3 regions of the Arthrobacter sp. ASL1 genome follow, and region 3 is predicted to be linked to each of the others. Evidence: riboswitches for the same ligand, from Rfam matches in the RefSeq annotation. Region 3 holds a riboswitch; each other region holds the start of a gene.
The links. Region 3 has a riboswitch for S-adenosylmethionine ahead of AC1MEQ_RS06210 (hypothetical protein). Riboswitches for the same ligand answer to the same signal wherever they lie in the genome.
Positions count from the first base shown of each region.

Region 1: another riboswitch for S-adenosylmethionine. It lies ahead of AC1MEQ_RS11480 (flavin reductase family protein); the one in region 3 lies ahead of AC1MEQ_RS06210 (hypothetical protein).
Region 2: another riboswitch for S-adenosylmethionine. It lies ahead of AC1MEQ_RS10205 (O-acetylhomoserine aminocarboxypropyltransferase/cysteine synthase family protein); the one in region 3 lies ahead of AC1MEQ_RS06210 (hypothetical protein).

Region 1 covers NZ_CM155284.1:2,422,802-2,427,286, reverse strand. The annotation lists gene AC1MEQ_RS11490 (DUF1801 domain-containing protein) at 249-671, shown strand; gene AC1MEQ_RS11485 (hypothetical protein) at 752-1,198, shown strand; gene AC1MEQ_RS11480 (flavin reductase family protein) at 1,211-1,717, opposite strand; SAM riboswitch class IV at 1,770-1,884, opposite strand; gene rplI (50S ribosomal protein L9) at 2,089-2,544, opposite strand; gene rpsR (30S ribosomal protein S18) at 2,560-2,799, opposite strand; gene AC1MEQ_RS11465 (single-stranded DNA-binding protein) at 2,868-3,458, opposite strand; gene rpsF (30S ribosomal protein S6) at 3,500-3,805, opposite strand; gene AC1MEQ_RS11455 (acyltransferase family protein) at 4,030-4,485, opposite strand, start outside.
Region 2 covers NZ_CM155284.1:2,165,954-2,170,438, reverse strand. The annotation lists gene AC1MEQ_RS10220 (MFS transporter) at 1-222, opposite strand, end outside; gene AC1MEQ_RS10215 (ArsR/SmtB family transcription factor) at 301-918, shown strand; gene AC1MEQ_RS10210 (CoA-binding protein) at 1,065-1,577, opposite strand; gene AC1MEQ_RS10205 (O-acetylhomoserine aminocarboxypropyltransferase/cysteine synthase family protein) at 1,574-2,938, opposite strand; SAM riboswitch class I at 3,034-3,127, opposite strand; gene AC1MEQ_RS10200 (histidine phosphatase family protein) at 3,238-3,885, shown strand; gene AC1MEQ_RS10195 (ArsR/SmtB family transcription factor) at 3,840-4,485, opposite strand, start outside.
Region 3 covers NZ_CM155284.1:1,312,723-1,317,207, forward strand. The annotation lists gene AC1MEQ_RS06200 (helix-turn-helix domain-containing protein) at 1-293, opposite strand, end outside; gene AC1MEQ_RS06205 (sodium:solute symporter family protein) at 458-1,987, shown strand; SAM riboswitch class IV at 2,146-2,256, shown strand; gene AC1MEQ_RS06210 (hypothetical protein) at 2,268-2,552, shown strand; gene AC1MEQ_RS06215 (VIT1/CCC1 transporter family protein) at 2,787-3,926, shown strand; gene AC1MEQ_RS06220 (SRPBCC family protein) at 3,951-4,485, opposite strand, start outside.

The sequences.
Region 1 (4,485 bases), 1.1 Mb from region 3:
GTAAACATAATGCTGACTAGGGCTTATATGTGTGTATAAGAATTGGCAAAAAATCTTCTACCCCCAACATTCAGCCCCTACTTGGAGGTTGCCAACCAGCCCAAGAGCGTGTACACCACTTTTATCCACAACCCGAACAGTGTTATCCACAGACACGCCGCCGTCGGTGGAGGACTTTGACATCTTGCTCCCGCGGCAGGACGCGGTGCCATCTTGCCGCCTCTTGTGCGCGCTGCGATACTGTCGCCATGTCAGAGGCGAAAACCCGGCCAACGGGCCTGAAACCACTCGATTTCATCGAGGCCCTCGAGCATCCCGTCCGGCGGGCCGACGGCCTGGTGCTCCTGGAGATGATGCAGGAAACGAGCGGCCAGCCCCCGGTGATGTGGGGCCCGACGATCGTCGGTTTCGGCAGCTACCACTACCGCTACCCGACTGGGCGCGAGGGTGACGCCGCCGCCATCGGATTTTCCCCTCGCAAGGCATCCCTCTCGCTCTACGGCATGACCGCCGGTCCCGGGTCTGCAGAGCTGCTCATCCGGCTCGGCAAGCACAGGATGGGAGCTGCCTGCCTCTACGTCAACAAGCTCGCCGATGTCGACCTGGACATCCTCGGGCAGCTCATGGCTTCGGGCTACCACCACATCACCACGGAGCTCCACCAGCCCTGATCCCGCTCCTACAGGGCGGACCGGTGGCATGATGGAGACCAGCCCGCCGTACCGCGGCGGCCGGGACCCCAGGAGTGGACATGTTGGACTTCAACGGCGAGACGCTGCTCGTCCTCGTTATTGCAGTTGTGGCGATCCTCGCGGTGTTCGGTGCGCTGTCGTGGGTGTTTACAACACGGCCCGGCCACCAGGTGAACGAGGCCGACCTCTATATCGCCCGGCTCAACGCCGACGCCGCACGCCACCAGCAGCTCGAAGCGCAAAAGGCAGAGAAGATCAGGGCCGCTACCACCGCCCGGGCCGCCAGGGCCGCGAGCAGTTCACCGGGGCGCACCGGACAAAGCACCGGGGTCAGCCACCCCGAACTGGCGGGCATGCCTGCCGGCCCGGGGAACCCCGACTATGAACGGGTCCTGCAACTGGTACGCAGCGGCAATCCGATCGCGGCCATGAAGAAGGTCAGGCAGGACACCGGGATCGGCCTGGCCGAGGCCAAGCGGTATGTGGAGTCGCTGCGCGGGAAGTAGCTCCCCGGGAACTCAGGCGAACGCCTCGGCCTTCAAAGTGCGGAACGCCGAGCCGTGGAAGACCAGCGGCGCGTGCACGCCGTCGTGGGTGGCATGCCCGTGAACGCGTAGCAGGACCACGTGGTGGTCGCCCGCGGGGATCTCCTGTTCGACGCTGCAATCGAGCCATAGTGCGGCTTCGTGGAGGAACAATGCGCCATCGTCGGTGGAATCGAGCCGCAATCCGGCGAATCGGTCTCCGGATTTCGATGCGATCTGCCGGCAGACGCCGTCGTGGGCTTCGCCCAGGACGGAGACTCCAATCCTGCCTGCCTGGCGGACGACCGGCCAGGTACGCGACGTGTTCTGCACCGCGAACATCACCAAGGGCGGGTCCATGGAGACCCCGACAGTGAACGACGAGGCGACAATGCCTTGAGGCTCCCCGTCGATGATGGCGCAGAGCGCGGCAATCCCCGAGGGGTGCAGGGCAAAGGCCTTGCGTAGGGCGTCGGGCTGAAGATCGGTGGACAGTGTCATCTGGTCTACCTCCGGCGTAGGGCACACCACCCGGGCCGGGGCCACGCTGGGTGTGCGGTACTTGCCCCCCGGGGACCCGGAGGGCCGAATCATCACCTGGAGCACCCCACTACCGTGAGAGGGTTGCCGGCCAACGAGCCAGGGCTTGTATGTTGACGCTCTTGATTCACCAACTACGCTATGCGTGCCGGTCCGCACCCGTCAAAGGTCAACGCAACATTTCGCAAGGTGTCGTCCATCTCGCGCGCCAGCGCCGATCCGCAGTTCCCGTTAAAGCGCCGAGGGGCCCCGCGCTTTTTCAGCGCGGGGCCCCTCGGGTGCACGCATCACCGGTAGCCGCCCAAGGGGCGGCCGCCGGTGATGCGTGGCGGCTACTTCTTCGCGGCGACGACCTGCAGGTCGATGGTCGCGGAGACGTCCTCGTGCAGACGGACCGTTGCCTGGTAGTTGCCCGTCGACTTGATGTGCTCGGGGATTTCCACCGTGCGCTTGTCGATCGAACCGAGGCCTGCGGCCTCGACGGCGTTGGCGATGTCAACGGTCTTGACGGTGCCGAACAGGCGTCCGCCCTGGCCCGCCTTGACCGTGATCTTGACCGGCTGGGAGGCCAGCTTGTTGGCCAGCGCCTGGGCATCCTCGAGGGATGCGACGGCGCGGGCGGTGCGGGCGGCCTTGATGGACTCGACCTGCTTCTCGCCCCCCTTGGACCAGGTCAGTGCGAAGCCGCGGGGCAGCAGGTAGTTACGTGCGTAACCGTCCTTCACCTCGACAACTTGGCCGGCGGTGCCGAGACCGGTTACTTCGTGGGTCAGAATGAGCTTTGCCATGGTGTTATCCCTTCCTTAGCCGCGGCCAGCGCCGGAGTAAGGCAGCAGGGCAACTTCGCGCGCGTTCTTGATGGCCTGGGCGATCTTGCGCTGCTCCTGGACGGAGACGCCGGTCACGCGACGGGCACGGATCTTTCCGCGATCGGAAATGAACTTGCGCAGCAATGCGACGTCCTTGTAGTCGATGACGGTGATGTCAGCGGCCTTCAAGGGATTGGACTTTGGTTTGGGCTTACGGAGTTCAGCCTTAGCCATCGTGGAGCTCCTTTATCTAGTGGAGCCCGCAGAATTCTTCTGCGGGATGGTGAATAAATGGTGGTGCTTTAGAAAGGCGGTTCGTCTGATCCGCCGGAGTTGCCCCATCCCCCGCTATTGGAGGAGGAAGAGGACGACGAGGACCAGGGGTCCTCGGCCGGAGCGTTCCAGGAGCCGCCGCTGTTTCCACCGGAGTTGCCTCCGCCGAATCCACCGTTGCCGCCCTGGTTGCCAGCACCGCCGAAGTTTCCCCCGGAGGCGCCGCCGCCGAATCCACCGCCACCCGCGTTGTTGCGCTGGGTACGGGTGACCTTGGCGGAAGCGTAACGCAGCGAGGGGCCGATTTCGTCGGCCTCCAGCTCCATGACGGTGCGCTTCTCGCCTTCCTTGGTTTCGAAGGAACGCGACTTCAGCCGACCCTGGGCGACGACTCGCATGCCCTTGGTCAGCGTTTCGGCGACATTTTCGGCAGCCTCACGCCACACCGATGCACGGAGGAACAGCGTTTCGCCGTCCTTCCACTCGTTGGTCTGGCGGTCGAAGGTCCGAGGGGTCGAGGCGATGGTGAAGTTCGCCACCGCCGAACCCGACGGGGTGAAACGCAGTTCCGGATCAGCGGTGAGATTTCCGATGACCGTGATGACGGTTTCGCCTGCCATGGTGCCTCCTAGGGTCGGTTTCTACGAATGATCGCGGCAGATTACTCTGCTACGACCTTCTGGTCTTCCGGGCGGGTGATCTTGGTGCGCAGGATCGTCTCATTGAGCGACAGCTGGCGGTCAAGTTCCGCGGAAGTGGCCGGGGTAGCGGTGAAGGTGACTACCGCGTAGATGGCTTCTGCCTTCTTCTTGATTTCGTAGGCCAGCCGACGGCGGCCCCAGATATCAACGTTGTCGACGGTGCCACCGTCGTTGCGGACGACATCGAGGAACTTGCCAAGAGTCGGTTCCACGGTACGCTCGTCGACCTCGGGGTCGATCAGTACCATCAGTTCGTATGCACGCATGTGAACCCACCTCCTTTGGGCTAAACGGTCACGGTCTTTCCGTAACAGGAGGTTCTGTGCGTTGGTTGCGGCCGCTTCAGGGATCAGAAACGACACAAACAGCCTGAGCCATCCTACCCGATGCCGGTTCCCCCACCCTAACCGGCTCCGGCGCGGGTGCCGAGGGGTCACGGCAGACTGTGGACCTCCCCACGCGGCGGCGTCGGCGCCGCACGTTCACCCGTCTAGAGACCTGCCTGCCGGGCCAGCCCGTGGTCCCGCAGCGCCTCGGACATCTGCTTCTCGAATTCCGGGGCCACGGTGGCCATGTAGGTGTCCGAAATATGGTTCTGGTCGCGATAGACCAGCACGTTCCCGACGACTGCCGGGCAGAGCTTCTCCGTGCAGAATTGGTCGGTGAAATCCATCAGGGCCAGCCGGGGGTCGATGTCGTGGGCTGCGGCGATCCAGTCGTCGTTGGACAGGGCCTCGTCCCGGTCCTTTCCGCACTGGCGTAGCTTGTCGGGGTGTTTGGCCACGCAGTCGCGCGCCAGGGGGTCCTGGCTGGGATTGGGGGTGTCGCGGACGAGGATGACCTGCTTGCCGGAGTCCTGCACCTTGCTCCAGTAGTCGACGGCACCACGTGCCGCGGCCTTGCCGCCGCCCTTGAACGCGGCTCCGGTCCAGCCGGCGATGAACAC
Region 2 (4,485 bases), 850 kb from region 3:
GATGGCCGCGATAATGCCGGCCTGGGCCGGGTCGCCGGTGATGTAGAGCGCCAACAGCGGGACCGCGAAGTTGTGCAGCGCGCGGCCGAGGCCGGTGGAGGTGTCGGTGCTCAGCCACCAGCGGTAGTCGCGGTTGCGCCACAGCGCCGGGGGCCGCCCGGTCTCCGCGGGAGCGCCCGGAGGAGAGGACGCGGTGGCGGGGTGGGGTTGGAGGGGGTCCATACGACGATCGTAGATCCGCACGAGTATTTGCGCAAGAGTAGTTGCGCAACTTTTGCGGCGGGTTTGTATACTGGTGTCATGGACACCGACCGCCAGCCACCGCGCGCACCGGACCTCGAACCGAAGGTCATGACCTCGCCGATGCTCAAGGCGATGGCGCATCCGTTGCGCCGCCGGATCGTCGCCGTGCTCGGCGCGCAGGACTATGCCCGCGCCACCGACCTGGCGCGGCAACTCGGTGTGGCGGCCAACACGCTGAGCTTCCATCTGCGCACGCTCGCCGATGCGGGTTTCGTCGAGGAGGCCCCCGAGTTCGCCCGTGACCGACGCGACCGGGTCTGGAAGGGAGCGGTCCAGTCCTACCGGGTCGGTTCGCCCGACGTCCCGATCGGTCCGGAGGACGAGGCCCCGCTGGCCGCCTATTTGGACCAGGTGACGCTGGACCAGCAGGAGATGGTCGCCAAGGTGACGGCTTGGGCGCCGAACTTTGCGACCGGACGTGAGCCCGAACCGAAGGCGGACCTCAGCTTGGGGACGCTGCGGCTGACCCGGGACGAGGCGGATCGGGTCTTCACGGAGGTCGGTGAGGTGCTGGACCGGGCGCGTTCGCTGCACCGACTCCCCGCGGAGTCGGACGAGGCCGACGGCGTCCGGGCCTGGGACTACACCTTCATGGCGGCGCGCGAAGACCTGTGAGGCGCCGGGCGGTCAGTCGATGACCGCCGCCACCGCGTCCATCTCGACGAGCTGCCCGTCGTAGCCCAGCACCGTGACCCCGAGCAGACCGGCGGCCCGCCACCCCGGAAGGGGACGGGCCGCCGTCGTGCAGTGATTCCGGAAACCTAGGCGAGCACCTGCCGTTTGGAGGAGACGACGCCGGTGTTGAAACCGGCCAGGTGCAGGCCGCCGTGGAAGCGCGCATGCTCGATCTTCACGCAGCGGTCCATGATGGCATGCATGCCGTACGACTCGGCCAGCTCGGCGGCCTCCTCGTTCCAGATGCCCAGCTGCAGCCACACGGTCTGGGCTCCGGCCTGGTGGGCCTCCTCGACGATCCCGGGGGTGTCCTCGGCCTTGCGGAAGACCTCGACCAGATCCGGCGCCACCGGCAGGTCCGCCAATGAGGCGTACACCGGGTGGCCCAGGATCTCGACACGCTTCGCCGCGAGGATCGGGTTGATGAAGTACAGGTCGTAGCCCGTGGAGCTGTTCAGGTAGGTCGCCACAAAGTAGGACGCGCGGGCGGTCTTGTCCGAGGCCCCCACGATCGCGATCGACTTCGTGGACCGCAGGATGTTCAGCCGTTCGGGGGCCGAGGGGCCGACCCAGCCGCGCTGCGTGGTTTCCGCGCTCATTTTCCGGCTCCGATCTGCTCGCCGGCACCTGACGGGACCGCGCAGGCGGCTCCATCCTCGGCCGGGGTGGCGGGCGCCTGCTGGGAGGCGGTCAGTGCCTGGTCCAGGTCCCAGATGATGTCCTCGACGTCCTCGAGCCCAATCGAAAGCCGGATCAGGTCCTCCGGCACACCGGCGGCGGCCAGCTGGTCGGCGGACAGCTGCTGGTGGGTCGTCGATCCCGGGTGCAGGACGAGGGTGCGGGCGTCGCCGATGTTGGCCAGGTGGCTGGCCAGCTGCAGTGCCTCGATGAACCGTCCGCCGGCCTTGCGTCCTCCGGCGACCCCGAAGCTGAACACCGAGCCGACGCCGCCGGGCAACAGGTCCTTCGCACGCTCGTGCTGGGGGTGGGAGGGCAGCCCGGCGAAGTTCACGTAGGTCACCCGCGGGTCGGCCTCGAGCCACTCGGCCACCCGGTACGCGTTGGCCAGGTGGGCGTCCATGCGCTGCGGGAGCGTCTCGACGCCCTGCAGCAGCTGGAAGGCCGACTGGGCGGGCAGCGAGGGGCCGATGTCGCGCAGCTGCTCGGAGCGCAGCTTGGTCAGGAACCCATACTCGCCGAAGTTCCCCCACCAGGAGACGTTGCCGTAGGAGGGGACGGGCTCGGTCATGGTCGGGAACTTCCCGTTGCCCCAGTTGAAGCGCCCGGATTCGACGACAACGCCGCCGAGCGTGGTGCCGTGTCCGCCGAGGAACTTCGTGGCCGAATGGATGACGATGTCGGCGCCGTGCTCGATCGGGCGCAAGATGTAGGGCGGGGTGAGCGTGGAGTCCACGATCAGCGGGATGCCAGCCTCGTGCGCGACGGCCGCCAGGCCCTTCAGGTCGGCGATGTCGCCGGAGGGGTTGGCCACGATCTCCGTGTACAGCGCCTTCGTCTCCGGGCGGAGCGCCGCGGCGAAGTCGGCCGCCTCGTTGCTGTCCACGAACGTGGTGTCCACGCCGAAGCGGCGCAGCGTCACGTCCAGCTGGGTGATGGTGCCGCCGTAGAGCTTGGACGAGGCCACGATGTGGTCCCCGGCCTGCGTCAACGCCGCGAACGTGATGAACTCGGCGGCCATGCCGGAGGCGGTGGCCACCGCGCCGATCCCGCCTTCCAGCGAGGCGATGCGCTCCTCGAACGCGGCAACGGTGGGGTTGCCGATCCGGGAGTAGATGTTGCCGTACTTCTGCAGGGCGAACAGGTTCGCGGCGTCGTCGGTGTCCTTGAACACAAACGAGGTGGACTGGTAGATCGGCACGGCGCGGGCGCCGTGCTCGGCATCGGGGGTGCCCCCGGCGTGCAGTGCGCGCGTACGGAATCCGAACTGGTGATCCGACATCTAGGCGTTGGCTCCTTCGAGGTTGGTTTCCGGCTGGTGCCGATCCCGGCCATGGTGCGGTCCGCCGGGGAACCCTGCAACCGATGTGCGGCTGCGCTCCATCGCCTCTGGCGTTAGCACCGCTCCGGTGGCTTCCGGTGGTTGCTGCGGCGTCGACAAGCCAGATCTCTCGGCCGCTCGGGATGGTCCCCTCCATGGTCGCAAACCTGCGCCGGTCATCAAAGAATGTTGCGCAGCGTGGCAGTCTGCCGAGGCTGGATCGAAGAAAAGGCGGTCGCCGCGCCCCGTAGGCTGGAAGAATGGGAACACGCATTGCACTGGTCCGCCACGGCGAAACCGACTGGAACGCCGAGCAACGGCTCCAGGGACAGACCGACATCCCCTTGAACAACACCGGCCGCGCCCAGGCCGAGGGTGCGGCTCGGGACCTGGAACGCCTGGGGCACGACGGCGGCGCCTGGGACCTGCTGGTCTCCTCGCCGTTGGGGCAGGCCGTGGAAACTGCGGCCATCGTGGGCCGCGCGCTGGGGCTCGACGCGATCACCCCGGTATCCGACCTGCAGGAACGTCATTACGGTGACGGCGAGGGCCGGGTCGTCGCGGGGATGGGCCGGGCGGAGTTGGATGAGCTGCTGTCCACCGCCGAGCCGGAAGCCGGCGTGGTGTCCCGGGCCCTGATGGCGCTGCGCGGGATCGTCGCCGTGCATTCGGCGTCCAACATCGTGGTCGTCGCCCACGGCACCCTGATCCGCCTGGTGGCCGGCTCTCTGCTCGGCGTGCACCATCCCCGCGTGCTCAATGGGGAGGTCGTGGAGATCGACGCCGACCTGCTGGGGATTCCGGGTCCGGGCGACGTCCCGGGTGCCCCGGACGTCCAGGATCTGACCGGGACGCCGTCGGGTCAGCGGGCCGCCAGCAGGCTTTCGCCGATGTCCGCACGCCGGTAGAACACCTCGCGCCCGGTCCGCAGCGAGGCGGCCAGTCCGCCCTCGGACATCACCTTCAGATGGGTGCTGACCGTGGCCGGGGCGAGATCCAGCGCACAGGCGAGCTGCGTCGTCGTCATGGGGACATCGAGCTGGGCCAGGATCTGTGCCCGGGTGCGCCCCAGCAGCTTGGCGAGCGGGTCGTCGGGGCAGGACGTGGCGGTTTCCCAGAGCCGGCCGACGCCGCGCGGGGCATACGTCAACGTGGGGACGAACGGGGCGACGTTCAGCACCAGCGTCTCCGGCCAGATGAACGCATTCGGGACCAGGATCAGCCCGGAACCGGGTTCAGGAGGTTCGTCCGCATCGCAATCCCGGATGATGTCCAGGCCGGTCGCCGTCGGGACCACGCTGGGGTGAAGTGACTTCAAGACCTCGTGGATGCCGTGCTGGGAGATCTGGGCCAACCGCCAGTCGATATCCTCGAGCTGCAGGGAGCGCAGTCGCGGCCACCAGGGCCGGATGGCCAGGTCCCAGTACCAGGACAGGGCCGAGATGATCATCGGGATGCCCGCCTCGAGATCGTCCAAGAGCAGGTCCGCGGTCTGCACGACGCGCCGC
Region 3 (4,485 bases):
ACGATGCCATGGCCGCCCAGGGAGATGCGCGGCGCGCTCTCCAACCGGACCACATGGGTCTCCGGCTGGGCGAAGAGGTCCCCGATCGAGACGGACAGGACCTGGCAGAGGGTCACCAACGAGGCCACCGACGGCGAGGTGAGGTCGCGCTCGACGCGCGAGAGGAACCCCTTGGTCAGCCCGGTCGACTCGGCCACCTGCTCGATGGTCATGCGCTGGGCATGCCGTGCGGCCCGGATCTTCGAGCCGATCGCCAGCGGCGTGTTGCTGGGTTCGACGGGCAACGCCTTCATGGGTGGGATACTCCGAGTTCTCGTGCAAAGGGGCGGGGTGTGGTGCTGCGTTCCGTGACACAGCTTAGGGCAATTGCTTTGTTAGCCAGCTCACTTTAGCCTAGTGGGCAACAGGTGTTTACTGTCAAGCATCCTTCATCATCACCACACGAAATAGGGTCACCATGGAAACCATCAACATCGCGATCGTCATCGCCTACCTGGCGGCCATGCTCGCCTTCGGCTGGTGGGGCAAGTCGCGCACCAAGAACAGCAGCGACTACCTGGTCGCCGGACGCCGCCTCGGCCCGTTCCTCTACACGGGGACCATGGCCGCCGTCGTGCTTGGCGGTGCCTCCACCGTCGGCGGCGTGGGCCTGGGTTACAAGTTCGGCATCTCCGGCGCCTGGCTGGTCATCGCCATCGGCATCGGCGTGCTGCTGCTGAGCCTGTTCTTCGCCCCGCGCCTGCAACGCCTGAAAATCTTCACGGTCTCCCAGATGCTCAGCCTGCGCTACGGCTCGAAGAACGCCACCAACGCCTCGGCCATCGTCATGCTGGCCTACACGCTGATGCTGTGCGCCACGTCGACCGGCGCCTATGCCACGATCTTCGTCGTGCTCTTCGGCTGGGATCGCTGGCTGGCCATCGCCGTCGGCGGGGTCATCGTGCTCGTCTACTCGACCATCGGCGGCATGTGGTCCATCACGCTGGCCGACCAGGTCCAGTTCGTCATCAAGACCGTCGGCGTGTTCGCCCTGATGCTCCCCTTCGCCCTGTCGGCGGCCGGCGGGTTCAACGGCATCGCCTCCGGGGTGGACGAGCGGGCCCGCGACGCGTTCTTCAGCTGGGGCGGGATCGGCGCACAGACGATCATCACGTACTTCGTCGTGTACACCCTCGGCCTGCTCATCGGCCAGGACATCTGGCAGCGCGTGTTCACCGCCAAGACGCCGACGGTCGCCCGCTGGGGCGGTTCCACCGCCGGCATCTACTGCGTCCTGTACGGCATCGCCGGTGCGGTGATCGGCATGTCGGCGCGCGTCGCCCTGCCCGGCATCGACATCGAGAACCTGGGCAAGGACGTCGTCTACGCGGAGGTGGCGATGAACCTGCTGCCCGTGGTGGTCGGCGGCATCGTGCTGGCCGCTGCCGTCGCCGCGATGATGTCCACCGCCTCGGGCGCCCTCATCGCCGCCGCCACGGTGGCCCGCAACGACGTCACCCCGTTCGTCGCCGGCTGGTTTGGCAAGAAGATCGAGGTCAACACCGGGCGCAACCCCGAACACGACGTCGCCGCGAACCGCTACTGGGTACTGGGCCTCGGCGTGGTGGCCATCGTCCTGGCCATCATCGTCAACGACGTCGTCGCCGCCCTGACCATCGCCTACGACATCCTGGTCGGCGGCCTGCTGGTGGCCATCCTCGGCGGGCTGCTGTGGAAGCGCGGCAACGGCACCGGCGCCGCCCTGTCGATGGCTGCGGGAACCATTGTCACCCTGACCACCATGATCGTGCTGGAAATCGGTTCGGAGGTGAAGTTCGGCGGCGTGTACGCCAACGAGCCGATCTACTACGGCCTGGCCTCCTCGCTGGTGGTCTACCTCGTGGTCAGCCTGCTCACCCCGGCCACCCGGCCCGAGGTCAGCCGGCACTGGGCGGACCGGATCTCCGGCCGCGTCGACGTCGAGGGGGTCCCGGCCGAGCAGCACTAGCCGCGCCGGCACCGTCGTCGTGCCCCTCGGCGGGGAAATGACGGCAAAACCCGCCTGTGACGCCAAGCGGGTTTTGCCGTGCCAGCACTGGGATGCACGGCAAGTGGCGCCTACCATAGCTTGGGTGGCGCGTCCATCCGCGTTAGGCTGGCCGAAAGCTTCATGAGACGCGGGCAACAGCTCCGACTACCCGCGCACCAACCCCAGGTTCGCGGGTGGTTCGGATGAGGAAGCGGCCCGCGCGACAACGTGTCGGGTAAGAACGCACGAAAGGAAATCCGTGACGCACAGCGTCTCCGTTCTTCCCATATTCGATTCAATGCTCGGCACCGTCTGCCTCAACGTCGACGGCAACTGGGAGCGGTTCATCGCCCCACATCCCCGGGATCTCGACCACGCCCTGGGCAATACGGCGGGCCGCCCACATTGGGAGGCCGACTCCTGCGCACTGACAGTGCGCGTGCCCCGCGCCGGCCGTTCCGACGGCGAAGCGCAGGTCTTCTTCCTCGAGCGCCTCCCCGTCCGCGAACATCGCGACGCCGACTCCGCTATGATGGTTGGCTGAAGGGGAGTAGTTCCATACCCCGTCCGCCGAGGCCCCAGGCCCGGGCGGACGACAGAGGATCTGTCGACATACTGATCGCCGTGACGGCGGTCCGGCAATCCACCCGGTGTCCATGCCGGGCGAACGAGACCTTCGGCCCGCTGGTGGCGGTCCGAGGTCCTGCGCATCCCCGCAAGCCTTCGACCGGCGCCCCCGCCCCTGGGCGGGACCAACGAACCGATTGAAGGACGCCCGATGACACCGGATGCCCCCACGCCCGACGCCCCCGCCGGGAACGCCGATGCCCGGCCGGACCCCACCGCCGGCGACATCCGCCGATGGCGCAAGTACCTGGCCGACGAACGCGCCGAGGGCGCGATCTACGGGGCCCTGGCGTCCCGCCGCCAAGGCGAGGAGCGAGAAATCCTGCTCGGGCTGGCCTCCGCCGAGAAACGCCATGAGGAGCACTGGGCCAACCTCCTCGGCGGGCACGCCGACAAGACCGTGCAGCCCTCTGTCCGCCGTACCATGCTGCGCTTCATGGCCAGGAACTTCGGCTCCGTCTTCGTCCTGGCCCTGGCGCAACGGGCCGAGGGCGCCTCGCCCTACGAAGACGACGACGACGCCACCGCCCGGATGGCCGCCGACGAACTCGTCCACGAGGAAGTCGTCCGCGGCCTGGCGATCCGGGGCCGCAATCGACTCTCCGGGAACTTCCGGGCCGCTGTCTTCGGGGCCAATGACGGTCTGGTCTCCAACCTGGCCCTGGTCATGGGCATCGGGGCAACCGGCGTCTCCAGCGCGCTGGTCCTCTTTTCCGGAATCGCCGGGCTGTTGGCCGGCGCCCTGTCGATGGCGGCCGGGGAGTATGTGTCGGTCCGCTCCCAGCGCGAGCTGCTCACCGCGTCGCAACCCACCCAGGTCACCCTTGTCGCGGCACCAGATCTGGATCTGCAGGCCAACGAGCTGGTGCTGGTCTACCGGGCACGTGGCATGAGCCGTGAGGCCGCCGAGCATCGGGCTGCCGAGCGCATGGGCAAGTTCAGCTGCGACTGCGATCCGTCGCTGTCGCTGAACCCCGAGGTCCCCGATGAGGTCGAGGACGAACACGAGGCGCTCGGTTCGGCCGTCGGGGCGTCCGCCTCGAGCTTCTGCTTCTTCGCCTCCGGCGCCCTGATCCCGATCCTGCCCTACATCTTCGGCATGAGCGGGCTGCCCGCGGTGGTCCTCTCGCTCGTGTTGGTGGGCATCGCGCTCCTGGCCACCGGCGGTGTCGTCGGCCTGCTCTCCGGTGCCTCACCGGCCAAGCGCGGGCTGCGCCAGCTGGCCATCGGCCTGGGCGCTGCCGGTGTCACCTACCTGCTGGGCATGCTCTTCGGCGGTTCCGTGGCCTGATCGGCCCGTGCCGCCACGACCGGCTCAGCTGGCGCGGCGCAGCCGCCGGGCCGCGGCCGGGGGCAGCCCCGTCCGCACAGGTTCCGGGGTCGGTTTCGCCGCGGAGCCCTCCGGGGCGGGCTGCGGTTCGGGGGCCGGCTTCGGTTCCGGGGCCGGCTTCGGTTTCGGAGCCGGCTTCGGTTTCGGAGCCGGCTTCGGTTTCGGAGCGACCGCCGTGGGTTTCGGTTTCGGTGCGGGCGTCGACTGCCGCCCGGCCTTGGCCGCGGCGATCGACTCACGCGAAGGCCGGCGCGGGGCCGACTTCAACGGCCCTGCCGTTCCGCCGATCGGCGGGAGCGGCTCCACGGGGGCGTGCTCCGCATGCTTGCGGACCTTGGCCGCCCGGGACGCCTTCAGCCGCGCTGCTTTCCCTACCCGCTCCCGCTCGGCTTCGGCCACCTTTTCCGCCCGTTCCCGCTCCGCTGCGGCCAGCTTCTCCGCCTTGGCACGTTCGGCGTCGGCCAACTTCTTGTTCCGCGACTTCTCGGCTTCCGCCGCCTTCTCCGCCTTGGCACGTTCG